3 regions of the Paenibacillus sp. IITD108 genome follow, and region 1 is predicted to be linked to each of the others. Evidence: a T-box and tRNA genes for the amino acid it is inferred to sense, from the RefSeq annotation. Region 1 holds a T-box; the other regions hold tRNA genes.
What was found. The T-box of region 1 lies ahead of V1L65_RS04240 (arginine--tRNA ligase). A T-box ahead of a tRNA ligase gene usually reads a tRNA of that ligase, here a tRNA-Arg.
Positions count from the first base shown of each region.

Region 2: it has a tRNA-Arg gene. The T-box ahead of V1L65_RS04240 (arginine--tRNA ligase) is inferred to sense a tRNA for this amino acid. The anticodon was not compared.
Region 3: it has a tRNA-Arg gene. The T-box ahead of V1L65_RS04240 (arginine--tRNA ligase) is inferred to sense a tRNA for this amino acid. The anticodon was not compared.

Region 1 is NZ_JAZHCT010000003.1:269,406-273,697, reverse strand. It holds gene V1L65_RS04240 (arginine--tRNA ligase) at 267-2,129, opposite strand; T-box leader at 2,185-2,429, opposite strand; gene V1L65_RS04235 (SMI1/KNR4 family protein) at 2,701-4,098, shown strand.
Region 2 is NZ_JAZHCT010000001.1:87,065-91,356, forward strand. It holds gene tig (trigger factor) at 1-754, opposite strand, end outside; gene V1L65_RS00395 (hypothetical protein) at 855-1,748, opposite strand; tRNA gene V1L65_RS00400 (tRNA-Arg) at 1,992-2,068, shown strand; gene V1L65_RS00405 (glycine betaine uptake BCCT transporter) at 2,316-3,860, shown strand; gene V1L65_RS00415 (polysaccharide deacetylase family protein) at 4,200-4,292, opposite strand, start outside.
Region 3 is NZ_JAZHCT010000041.1:5,390-9,681, reverse strand. It holds gene V1L65_RS24840 (right-handed parallel beta-helix repeat-containing protein) at 1-2,030, shown strand, start outside; tRNA gene V1L65_RS24835 (tRNA-Arg) at 2,118-2,192, opposite strand; gene V1L65_RS24830 (sugar-binding transcriptional regulator) at 2,450-3,487, shown strand; gene gap (type I glyceraldehyde-3-phosphate dehydrogenase) at 3,582-4,292, shown strand, end outside.

The DNA.
Region 1 (4,292 bases):
AGTTTGGGATTCCGACCGCTGTTGTAGTCCAATTATTTTGATGAAATAACCCCTGTAAAGGATAAAATTGGCCTACAAAGGCGGACGCTGCCGCTTCTCCATTCCCAATCTTGCTCTTCGTTCCCCTTTCTTATTGCTTAACCATAGTTGCCCACAATTAATCGACACCCTCCATATCTCCGTTAGATTTTTTACAACCACGTTTTTTGCATATTAGCGCTTCTGACATTCGTTACATTTCCAGACCGTTTTTCAACGACCTGATATTACATCTGATCCGGCGTTGGCATGCCTAATGTACGAAGCACATCCGCCATTGTTTCTCTAAATAAGGCAGTAAGCCACAGACGTAAAGCCCTTTGCTCGCCCTTTGCTTTTAGGATCGGACAAATTGTGTAGAAGTTGTTGAAGGCAGAAGCAAGCTCATAAGCGTAATTGCATATTTGATTAGGTGAATAATCTCGGCAAGCCGTATAAAGTGTATCTTGCCAATGTGCAATTTGTCGAAGCAACGCATGCTCGGCTGTATCCAAATTCCAATTGCCCGATGGCTTAGAAAAGAATGGTTCTCCGGATTTAAGAAGAATTTGCGAAGCGCGAGCATGTGCATACATAAGATAAACGCCTGAATTCCCTGTCACCTCGGCCGCCTGCTTCATGTCGAATACAACCTCTGTGAGCAAGTTATACTTAAGCAATTGATAACGGATCGCAGCTGCCGCAATAGCTCTGCTTGCAAGTCCGCTGTGAACGGAACGTTTTTGATCGATAACCTTTTCCATATAGCTGAGCAGGTCTGCAATTTTGATGCCAATCCCTTGCCTGCCGGACATCGCGTAGGAGCTTTTCCCGTCAGAGGTGTCGATACCGAGCTCACTTGCCGCATCCGGGCTTAACGAGACGACGCCATAGCTGACATGGTGCAGCCGTTCTGCTTCTGTATTATAGCCAAGTACCGCCAATGCCTGCTTAACCATTTGCTGCGGATATTGCTGCCGATAATCGATAACATTAATGACTGTTTCTGCTTTGCCAAGAAATGCTTCGCCTCCGGTCTGATTGGTCGTCCACAAGCCCTCAGAGAACGACTTATACTGGAAATCCTTTTCGAGCAAGCCAAATTTCCATAGGTGGTAGGCGATATCTTTGGCTGTATACGTAAGTATACCGTTGGAACGGATTAATACTTTATCTGCAACATGTTCTGCAGGAAGGGAGCCGTCTTCACTTTCCGCAGCATCGTCCGTCTTCAGAACCCAGCATCCCGCAAGCTTCCCGTCAGTTATTTGCACAAAATGCTCAGTGTCTTTTAACTTTTTAAACGCCGCCTCCCAAAAGCCTTCGCGCACAATATTGCTTTCCCAAACTAACAGATCATAGGCAATATTAAATTGTTGCATTTCTTCAATATGGTCACGTACAATCCGTTCTGCTGCAAGCAAACCAATCCACGCAACAGGTCCGCCGCCTTCCTCTAGCTCGTGCAGCACTTTAGCCCGTTGTTCTAGCAGGGTTGGGTTTTGCTCGTAGCTTTTATTCATTTCTGCGTAGACATCCCAGCAGTAGTCGCCGAAGCGTCCCTGCTTTTTCTGATGCTCCGTTTGAAGCAGGCCTACAACGGTATCCGCAAGCTGATTGCCTAAATCATCGATATAATTGTGAACCTCTACCTCAAGGCCGCCTCTTCTCAGCATCCGCACTAAAGTATCTCCAATGCATGCATTACGCAAATGTCCGATATGAGCTGATTTATTCGGATTAATAGAGGTATGCTCGATAATTACTTTTCTGCCGGCATGAGTCGGCAAGCTGAAAGAGCGGCTGCTCCACTCCTCCCAGTTGATCCTAACGTTAATAAAGCCAGGCTTTGCAACAGTTAAACTTTGAAATAAAGGCTCGCTTATTTGCTGCAGCTTTAGCTTTAATTGTTCAGCGATGCTGAGGGGCGATTGCCGCAAGGTTCGTGCCAGCTGCATAGCGATGTTTGATGAGTAGTCGCCATGCTCTATATAGGCAGGCTGCTCGATATAAAGATTGAGCTTAGAGATTTCATTAACAGGCAGACCTTGCTCGTCGAATAACGCTTGAACGGCCTGCTTTAAGTGATTCACAATAATTATACTGATCATTGATAAGCCTCCTTTAAAATGTTAAATTCACAAAACAAAAAGCCTCGTCTCTAAATAAAGAGACGAAGGCTGTATGCTTTCGCGGTACCACTCTTGTTGTTGAACAGTGCGTTCAACCACTCGATCAGATAACGGTCTGTTGCCGGAATCTCCTACTTGCCATAATGCGCGCATGTTACGGCTTTTGTTCAGAGCTTCTTCTCCTAGGTGCGCTTCACTGGCTAATCATTGTACCGGCTTTCACCAACCCGGCTCGCTTTGACATGAGCTAGCAGTTACTGTCCTAATCACAGAATTTTAGTTTCCATGATTATATCAGAATTTTCTGAAAAAACAACCTGCAAAGACGGTTTTTTCTTGAATTATAAGAGTTTATAAGTTTTCACAATAAATTTGTTCTTATCATTCATCGGTAAACGCGCCTGTCCAAAGGACGGCGGAGCCGTTTATCCTTGTTAAATCCGACAAAAGGTCGATTCAAAACATGAACCCGCGTCGTATACAATTAGGAAAGTTGCCATTATCACGAAGATAGTCAGCAGTATAAGCTTATAGGAATGAGGCGGAGCAAATGAAAAAGTTACTGGAGCAAATAGAGCATTGGCACGAGGATGAAAGCTATGGACAAATTATTGAAGCTATTGAAGCTTTGCCTGCGCATGAGCGGGATTATGAACTGATTGGCCAATTAGCCAGAGCGCTAAATAACAGCCAGAGCTATGAAGAAGCGCTTCTGCAATTGCAGCTGATCGCTGCAGAAGGGGAGCAGGACGAGCGATGGCATTTTCGAGCAGGCTATGCTTATTTTCATCTGGCTCAATATGAGCAAGCGGCTAAAGCTTTTGAACAGGCAGACCAGCTGCAGCCGGAGGATGAGACAACAGAATGGTTTTTATCTACTAGTCGCCGCAGGGCAACTAAGCAGCTGCGTGATCAGGAGCGAATGGAAAAAGCGAAGCAGGAAACCTTGACGCAAGGGAAGGCCAGAGAGGCGGCAGAACCGTTTGCTGGCTTTGATCTGACTGATTTTTGGGAAGATAGCGCCTACGCGCTTGAAACCTATGTATCTGAACCGCCTACAAATGAGTTAATCACTTCTTTGGAGGAGGAGCTCGGTTACAAATTGCCCGAATCTTATATTTCATTGATGAGACAGCAAAATGGGGGTATTCCTGTGAATACTTGCTGCCCAACAGAAGAGAGAACGTCATGGTCTGAGGACCATGTAGCAATATCCGGCATAATGGGGATTGGCCGTGATAAACCATATTCAATTGGTGGTGAATTTGGCAGCCGGTTTATGATTGAGGATTGGGGCTACCCTGATATTGGAGTCGTTATTTGCGACTGTCCTTCGGCGGGACATGACGTCATTATGCTGGATTATCGCCATTGCGGCAAAACAGGCGAGCCTGCTGTCGTTCATGTCGATCAAGAGGATGAATATGAGATTACTTTTCTGGCGCCTGATTTTGAGACGTTTATACGCGGGCTTGTACATGAAGACGTATATGACACGTCCGAGGAGGATAAGGCGGAAGATTTGCGTAAAGTCCGTGAAGGCGAGTTTTCTCAGCTTTTACAAGAGCTTTGTGCGGCAGTAACGGAAATTGACTCTATAGAAGAAATCATTCGATCTGTTTGCACGAAAATTGTGGAGGAAAAGGGGCATTTCAGCTTCCATGCGGACAAGCTGTCCTTGCTAATGTATGATGTGCAATTTTGGTTGTATACGAAGGTATATCCGCAAACTAGCCGCGAGCAATATTTAAAAGATTATTCTTCGATCATGGTATTCTGCGGGGCGGAGTTTAGTCTTGGCGGGTACGCACCCGGCTTTATTGAGGATTGGATAGATGCTTCTATTAAGCAAGGTAAAATTAAAAATGAGCAGCAAATTGTGAGCATGACGGATGCGGCTGTTGATGAGCTGCTGGCTGCGCTGCGTGAATTTCAGTCATTGTGCTAGTTATTGCTGCAAGAGCCGTTTCGAGGTCATAGACTATGATCTCGAAACGGCTTTTTTTAAATGATACCAATCCTAATGATGCGGACACTGATGTCCGTTAGCGCTCATTTTTCGCCAAATTCCACTTTCTAGCGGACAAAAATATCCGTTAGCGGGAAAAAAGCTAGGGAATTCTACGGAATTTTCTTCTAATG
Region 2 (4,292 bases), on a different contig from region 1:
CGTCCAATGCTGGAAGTGATTTGCGTTTGATTTCGTGAAGTTTAACTTTGAATACAGCAGGCTTGCCAGCTAGCTGCTCAGCATGGTAGCTCTCTGGGAATGTAACTTCTACATCTTTATAGTCTCCGAGCTGCATGCCAACAACTTGATCCTCAAAGCCTGGAATAAAGGAATTCGAGCCAAGCTCTAGAGAATAGCGCTCGCTATAGCCGCCTTCGAATTGCTCGCCGTCAACATAACCGTCAAAATCAATAACGGTAATGTCGCCGTTTTCTGCTGGTCCTTCTTCAATAACAGTAAGCTCAGCATGACGCTGCTGCAGATTATTAAGCTCAGCATTTACTTCCTCGTCTGAAACTTCAGCTGTAATTTCTTTAACTTCAAGACCTTTGTAATCGCCAAGTTTAACTTCAGGCTTTACAGTCACTTTTGCTGTAAATTTGAAAGCCTCGCCTTTTGCAATTTGGTTAACGTCGATTTCTGGACGGTCAACCGGCTCAAGATTGTTTTCCTTGATCGCTTGTGTATAAGCATCAGGAAGCATAATATCAATTGCATCCTGGTACAGGCTTTCTACACCAAAACGCGATTCAAACATGCCGCGAGGCACTTTGCCTTTACGGAATCCAGGTACGTTTACTTTCATAACTACTTTTTTAAATGCTTGGTCAAGTGCTTGAGCAACTTTCTCTGCTTCTACCTCAACCTCGATTGAGACAAGATTCTTGTCTATTTTTTCCCATGTTGCTTTCATTTTATGCCTTCCCCTCCAAAAATGCGCATACTACGCATGTTATCACGTTTTATAAACCATTCCATTATAATCAAGATGTACTAGCTTTTCAAGATTGAGATCAAGGTTGATGTTCATCTCCATTGCCTTGAAGCAATACAGCTACCTGCCGTAGCACTCTGCAGGCCTGTTCATAACAAAATCTCGAGCTGTCATTTATTTCGTACAAATCGCGGATTTCATCATCATTGGCCCTTCCGTATACCGTCAAACACAACGTCAAATGCAGCGCTGCAGCAAAACATTGAGTGGATAAAACTTTTTCATCCGCCATTCGAGCGTATGTAGCCGTTCCATAAAGAAATTGCAAGCAGTCCTTCCAAAGCTCCATTGCAAAATAAGGCAGCGTAGGATCGTCCTGCTCGATGACAGATTCAGTTTTTTTCAAAATAGCGAGAATCGGCTCGGGGTACTCGGACAATGACAAAGGCGTGTCCGCAACAGCAAGCGTCACCTTCTCGCCCATCCGCTCCAGGGTAACCGATCGGTCTACGCCTCTGCGCTTCAAGCACTGCAGCGTTTTGAATTGAAGCACAGGATGAATTTGCTCAGACTCCAGCCATTGTATCAACTGGTCATCAATAAGCGGCAAGGACATATAGACTGCACGTTCCAGCGCCAGCAGCTGCTGCTCCAGCATCGGATGATTTTGAATAATATATACGATTTGATTCATATACGCTTCGTCCAGCTGCTCTGACTTCAGCAATTCAGCCCTCAGACGCTCTTCCTCCCCATAAGGGTCGTCATCCGCCTGATCCGCCGTCTGCAGCGCATCCTCTGTCTCATATGCTGGAAACGCCATATTAAGCCACTCAAGCAAGCTCTCCCATTCGGAGTAGTGCACATCATCCTGGCCTTGGCATTGAAGCAAAAAATGAAGCAGGCGCTTGGCTTCCTCGAACTGTTCGGCTTCCAGCATTCTTGTTAATTGAATTTGATATTCATCAAGCATTTTAGGAAATAAATAAATATTATCCTTGTTGTTGTTTGTCTTATCCTTATCGTCTGGAGTTGTAATACTAACACCGCCTTATGACGAAACTCTGTTGTATATGTATTTTGCAATCTCGCGTAAGATTATATCATGCCAGCGTTCAATAAAAAACTATCGGCTAATTTGCGAATTTTTTTAAAAAAGTACTTGCGCAATTATTAATGTCCGTGATATAGTATTACTCATGCGCATTATACATATGTCCCAGTAGCTCAGTTGGATAGAGCACTCGCCTTCTAAGCGAGTTGTCGGGGGTTCGAATCCCTCCTGGGACGCCATTTTAATTAAGAATCAATAAGATTGGTACATATGAGAAAGCCTTGAATCCTTTGGTAAATTGGGGTTCAGGGCTTTTTTGCTATTGGTCTGCTTATGTAAAAAATTACGTCTTCTCCCGAACAAGCCAGTTATTTTGCATAACAAATTTGAAGCTACACATACTGTAAAAGTGTTCAAAATGTACATATTTTCAACACCCTAGAGATGTTTGCAGTGATGCGGCTAAGATTTGGAGCGTGGGATAAGATGGTATTTATAATCACAATTGTAATTGTAGCTCTTTTTGCTATATGGGGGGCTATTGCGCCAGAACAACTGGCAAGCATCGCTAATGCGGCTTACACTTTCTCGATTAAAAACTTCGGCTGGTTTTATTTAATGGCGACACTGTTTTTTCTTTTATTTGCATTTTATCTAGCTTTCAGCCGTTTTGGCAGTATTAAATTAGGCGATGAGGATGACGAGCCTGAGTATTCGACACTTTCTTGGCTGTCGATGCTGTTCAGCGCCGGAATGGGCATTGGGCTTGTGTTTTGGGGAGTAGCCGAGCCGCTCTCTCATTATATATCTCCTCCCGAAGGAGTAGAAGGAGGAACGACAGATGCGGCAAGACTGGCCATGCGATACTCTTTTTTCCATTGGGGGCTGCATCCGTGGGCTATTTACACAATCATTGCGCTGGCACTGGCGTATTTCCAATTTCGCAAAGGCTATAAAGGTTTGATCAGCTCTACGTTTATCCCGTTGTTGGGCGAAAAGGCAGTGGCTGGCTGGCTTGGAAAATCAATCGATATTTTGGCGGTTATCGCCACAGTGTTCGGTGTCGCAACCTCGCTTGGTCTAGGCACATTGCAAATTAACGGCGGCTTAAACCATTTGTTTGGAGTGGAGATTTCTGTTTTATGGCAAATCATAATTATTGTTTTTGTTACCGTCTTGTTCATATTATCAGCAAGCACAGGCTTGGATAAAGGCATTAAGCTTTTGAGCAATACCAACTTAATTATCGCAGTGCTGCTGATGATTTTTGTATGGATGATGGGACCGACCTCGTTTATTTTTGATACGTTTACGACAACGTTAGGGAATTACTTGCAAAATATTGTTAACATGAGCTTGCGGCTTACTCCATTTTCTAAATCAAACTGGATTGGGACCTGGACGCTATTTTATTGGGCATGGTGGATTTCCTGGGCTCCATTTGTGGGCACATTTATTGCCAGAGTATCTAAAGGAAGAACGATTAAGGAATTCGTCATCTTTGTTGCGATTATTCCTAGTCTGTTCGGTTTCATTTGGTTTTCTGTGTTTGGCGGAACGGGGTTGCATTTAGAGCTTTTTGATACTGTCAAATTATCTGAGGTTATTCAGCAGGATACGACACTTGCGTTATTTTTAACGCTTGAGCAGCTGCCCCTTGGAACTATTTTAGCGGTTGTCGCAACAATTTTAATTGTGATATTTTTTATTACCTCTGCCGATTCAGCGACATTTGTGCTCGGCATGCTGACAACAGATGGTAAATTAAACCCGAGTAATAAAATTAAAATTACTTGGGGAGTGCTGCAATCTGCAATTGCGGTCGTATTGCTCATTAGCGGAGGGTTAACCGGGCTGCAAACAGCGTCCGTTGTAGCTGCACTTCCGTTTGCGGTTGTTTTAATTGGAATGTGCCTCTCTTTATTAAAAGCTTTGCAAAAAGAAGATGAAGAGCGACGTAAAAAAGAAAAGTTGCAGCGCCTGAAATTAAAACGTTTGCTGGAGGAAAGTATTGAAGCAGCTAAACAATAGTTAACGGGGAATATGATAATTCAATCTTAATGAATGGCCCATATTCAAATATATAAGGAACAAACACCCAATCACATGATAAATAAACGACATAATCTATCATGTACAAAAACACAGGAGGTGTTTATCTATGTCCGGTATTGCTGGCGATAGTTTCCGTCATAACACAGGTCAAATCCTGGTACTTTTCATTTTGTTAGTCATCATTGTATGCAGCTGCTTTGGCTTTGGAGGTTTCTTCTAAAATAACAATAATGAACTACATTTGCTGGGTGTAACTCAGCCATAATAAAATGCCTCGAAATACTGAAACAGGTTTCGAGGCATTTTTATGTTGTACTATTTTAAATCAAGCTGCAATTTGTTTACTTCGTTTGATTTTTTATGTCTGACAAGCTCTGACACTGTAACAAATTTAAAGCCTCTTGCCTT
Region 3 (4,292 bases), on a different contig from region 1:
TTTTGGCCGATTGGTTCAATGTGAAGGAGCATAATGCGGCTGCCGACGGGTTGGCCGATGATGCCGCTGCTCTTGATCTATTAATTCAATCCACAGCCCAACAAGCGGAAGCTACCTTTTATTTTCCTGCTGGTACCTATCGAATCGGCAGCCCATTGACGTTTCCCAAAAGAGTTCGTTTGTTTTTTGACTACGGGGCTATACTGGTTCCAGATGCAGGAGTGACTGTGCATGTTTTTTCCCAGGTAAATGCAGGGCTTGGGCATATATTTGGCGGTGCCGGGAGAGTAACAGGCGATTTCTATGGTCAAGGGGTATATCCGCAATGGTGGGGAGCAAAAGGGGATAAACAAACGGACGATACCGAAGCATTCAGAAATGTTTTTCGGCTGTCAAAAGATAATCAGATTCCTGTAACTGTTCATGTTCCGCAAGGCGACTACGTCTGGTCACAAGCGCTTGTTGTATATGGAGATACTTCGGTAATTTGCGAACAAGGAGCAGTGTTCTGGCGAAATCATGGAAATACGATGCTGTACAACTATGAATATAATGGACAGCCTAATGGGGGCTATAGCGGAAATGGCCATATTGTTTTCGAAAATGCCCGCTTTGAGTTTGTTGGGCTTCAACCGTCTGTCTTATGTTATGAGGATGGAAATGTGCTGCAGTTCGCTCATGCTTCGGATTGGACATTTCGTAATTGTGAATTTTATGATGTCATCGATGCTCATGCCATTGAAATTAATTCGTCCCGAAATGTTGTCATCGACGGTTGCAAATTTTATGGCTATCGGGAAATAGCGAATAATCGCTGGTATGTCGAGGCGATCCAAATTGATCATGCTTCAACGAGCGGCATTCAAGGGGCTTTGCCTTATGATGATACACATTGTAAAAATATCACCATCCAAAATTGTTACTTTGGCAAGGGAAATACTTATACGTTCAACAAACAAGGAATAAATACTACGGTGGAGTTCAAAGCATGGACAGCTGGAATTGGCGGTCACACTCATAAAGAAGGCAAGTGGCATCAGAATATTACGATTCGAAATAACACCTTTGAAGGTATGCGTTATTATGCTATACGTCCGTATAAGTGGCTTAACACTTTGATTGCCGAAAACTTTTTCTATGAATGCGGCGGCGGGATTTACGCCGTTAATGGATCTAATCATGCGGTATTCGGGGCGGCAGGACCATTTCGCAGATTAACTATCGTAAACAACCAGTTCATCAATGGGGTGGCTGTTTATCCTGACTATTTTGCATCGAACCGGCGGTTTATGATTGGCATCTTCTCTACAGATGTTACATCTGAGGATGTGCAAATTAGTGGAAATACTTTTAGCGTTTCAGAAGACTCCGGAATTATTATTAAAAATGTAAAGCGGGTTACCATCAGCGATAATACAATTAATTATATGAAGAAGGATGCGGTAGATATAGCTGATTGTACAAACGTAACTATACAGGGCAACCAGATTTTTAAGCCTACCGAGAATGGTGTAATTCTTAAAAATAACAGTCATTGCCTGATCCTTAATAATCAGATTACTGAGGCTCAAATGCAAAGTGTGCATGCAGAAAACGGTAATAATGTTCAGATTAGGGGAAGTGTTATAACAAAGGGACGAGGGAATGGGATTGATTGTGAAATCTTGCAGGGGTTAATTGTGGATGATAACCAAATCAGCGATACAACCAAAGCTCTTTCAATTAAAACTTGCCACAACGCTAGAGTTACAGGGAATCAAACTTCCCGAATGTCAGCAAACGTTATGGAGATTACGGATACGGAAGGTTTATTAATTTCAGGAAACTTTTTGACTGGAGGAGCGGCCTCTGCCATTGATGCTCTCGTTATTGCAGGCATGACTAAGATGGGCATAGTGAGGGACAATATCCTCTCGGGAGCATTCCGCAGAGGAATTTGGTTCAAAGGAACAACATCGAATATCAAATACGGTTACAATTTGGGTGCTGTTCAGAACGATAGTAATCAAGTTACTGCGTTACAAGATTAATGTTTCTCGTTTAATTTACATTAGAAAATTTTAAAAAGTCCAGCTAACATCTTATGGGATGCAGGCTGGACTTTGTTCAATTATAAGTGGCGCGCCCGCTAGGAATCGAACCTAGATCTCAGGCTCCGGAGGCCTACGTCATATCCATTGGACCACGGGCGCATAAAAACAGTAGCAAAAATGATTATATGATAATCCTGCATTTTAATCAAGCGATAGGCAAAAATATAAATTGCAAAAAAATGCTGTCGAAATCGTTTACATTTGACTTCGGCTATTGCGGGAAACATATTCTTTCGTTAAAATGTAAGTGGGACTTATTTTGAAGGTGTGGGACAATAAATGTCCAGGTTCCAATAATGTTAATGGTCGAATCTAAATTAGGATGCCGGCTGAATCGATGGAGTGAAGGATGAGAAATGCGACAGATCGTTGAACTGCAGCAGCAGCTTGTGCCGGAACTTCTAGATGTTATGAGGAAGCGTTACTTGATTTTGCATCAGGTGATGCTATCTGATCATATTGGTCGCAGAGCGCTGGCTGCAACACTTTCTATGACGGAGCGTGTGCTTCGTGCAGAGACGGATCGGCTTAAGGAGCAAGGCTTGCTGGAGATTGATGCCGGCGGCATGCGAATAAGCGATGCTGGAAAGCTGTTGCTGGAACAATTAGAACCATTATACAAAACGTTATTCGGCTTGTCAGAGCTTGAGGACGAGATACGAACGCATTTCGGCTTGTCTCAAGTTATTGTAGTGGCAGGCAACTCCGAAACCTCTATGCAGACTAAGCGAGAGCTTGGCCGGGCGGCCTGTCAGGTTTTGCGGCAGTCGCTTCGTCCTAACGATGTTATCGCCGTTACAGGCGGTACGACGATGGCGCAGGTAGCTAATCAGCTTACAACGTCTTCACCGCTAAAGAGCAATTGGTTTGTTCCGGCTAGAGGCGGCCTTGGAGAAAGCCTCGATTATCAGGCTAATACACTCGCATCGACGATGGCCAAGCGAACTGGTGGCCATTACAGGCTATTGCACGTTCCTGACCATTTGGGGGAGGAAGCCTTTGCTTCTATTATGCAAGAGCCCAATATCCAGGAAATCGTATCCGTTATTCGCAGCGCCCGTATTGTCATACACGGGATAGGCGATGCTATAGTTATGGCACGCCGCCGCAGGGTGGATGCCTCCATTATAGCTGCGATGGCAGCGGAAGAAGCTTTGGCTGAAGCCTTTGGCTATTATTTTGACCGGACTGGATCTGTTGTGCACAAAACGCAAACAGTAGGGCTAAGGCTAGAAGATATTGTAAACACTGAAGTAGTGATTGCTGTTGCTGGAGGCAAAAGCAAGAGTGAGGCGATTGCAGCTATTATGCGATTTGGTCATGATGATGTCCTTGTTACTGATGAGGCTGCTGCACTCGAAATTGTTCAATTGATTCAGCAAGATAAACAATAGGGTATTTGTTATCATGACGCTTGCGAATTTTTTTAAGATTTTGCGGCGTTTTGAAATATATTAAAATCAAGTACAAGCTTAGGAGGAATTTTAGATGGTTAAAGTAGGTATTAATGGTTTTGGACGTATCGGCCGTAACGTATTCCGTGCTGCTCTAAACAACCCAGAGGTTGAAATTGTTGCAGTTAACGATTTGACTGACACAAAGACGCTTGCACATCTTCTTAAATTCGATACAACTCATGGCAAGCTAGATGCTACTGTTGAAGCAAAAGAAGGCGCGCTAGTTGTTAACGGCAAAGAGATTAAAGTATTTGCAGAGCGCAACCCTGCTGATCTTCCATGGTCATCTGTAGGCGTTGAAATCGTAGTTGAGTCTACTGGTATTTTCACAGCTAAGGAAAAAGCTGAGCTTCACTTGCAAGGCGGAGCTAAAAAAGTAATTATCTCTGCTCCTGCTACTAACGAAGACATTACAGTGGTTATCGGCGTTAACGAAGACAAATACGATCCAGCTGCTCACACAATTATTTCCAATGCTTCTTGTACTACAAACTGTCTAGCTCCTTTCGCAAAAGTATTGAACGATAAATTCGGAATCGTTAAAGGTATGATGACAACTGTTCACTCCTACACGAACGACCAATCCGTGCTTGACGTTCCACATAAAGACCTTCGCCGCGCTCGCGCTGCTGCTGAGAACATCATTCCTTCGTCCACTGGCGCTGCGAAAGCTGTTTCTCTAGTATTGCCTGAGCTTAAAGGCAAATTGAACGGTATGGCAATGCGTGTGCCTACACCTAAC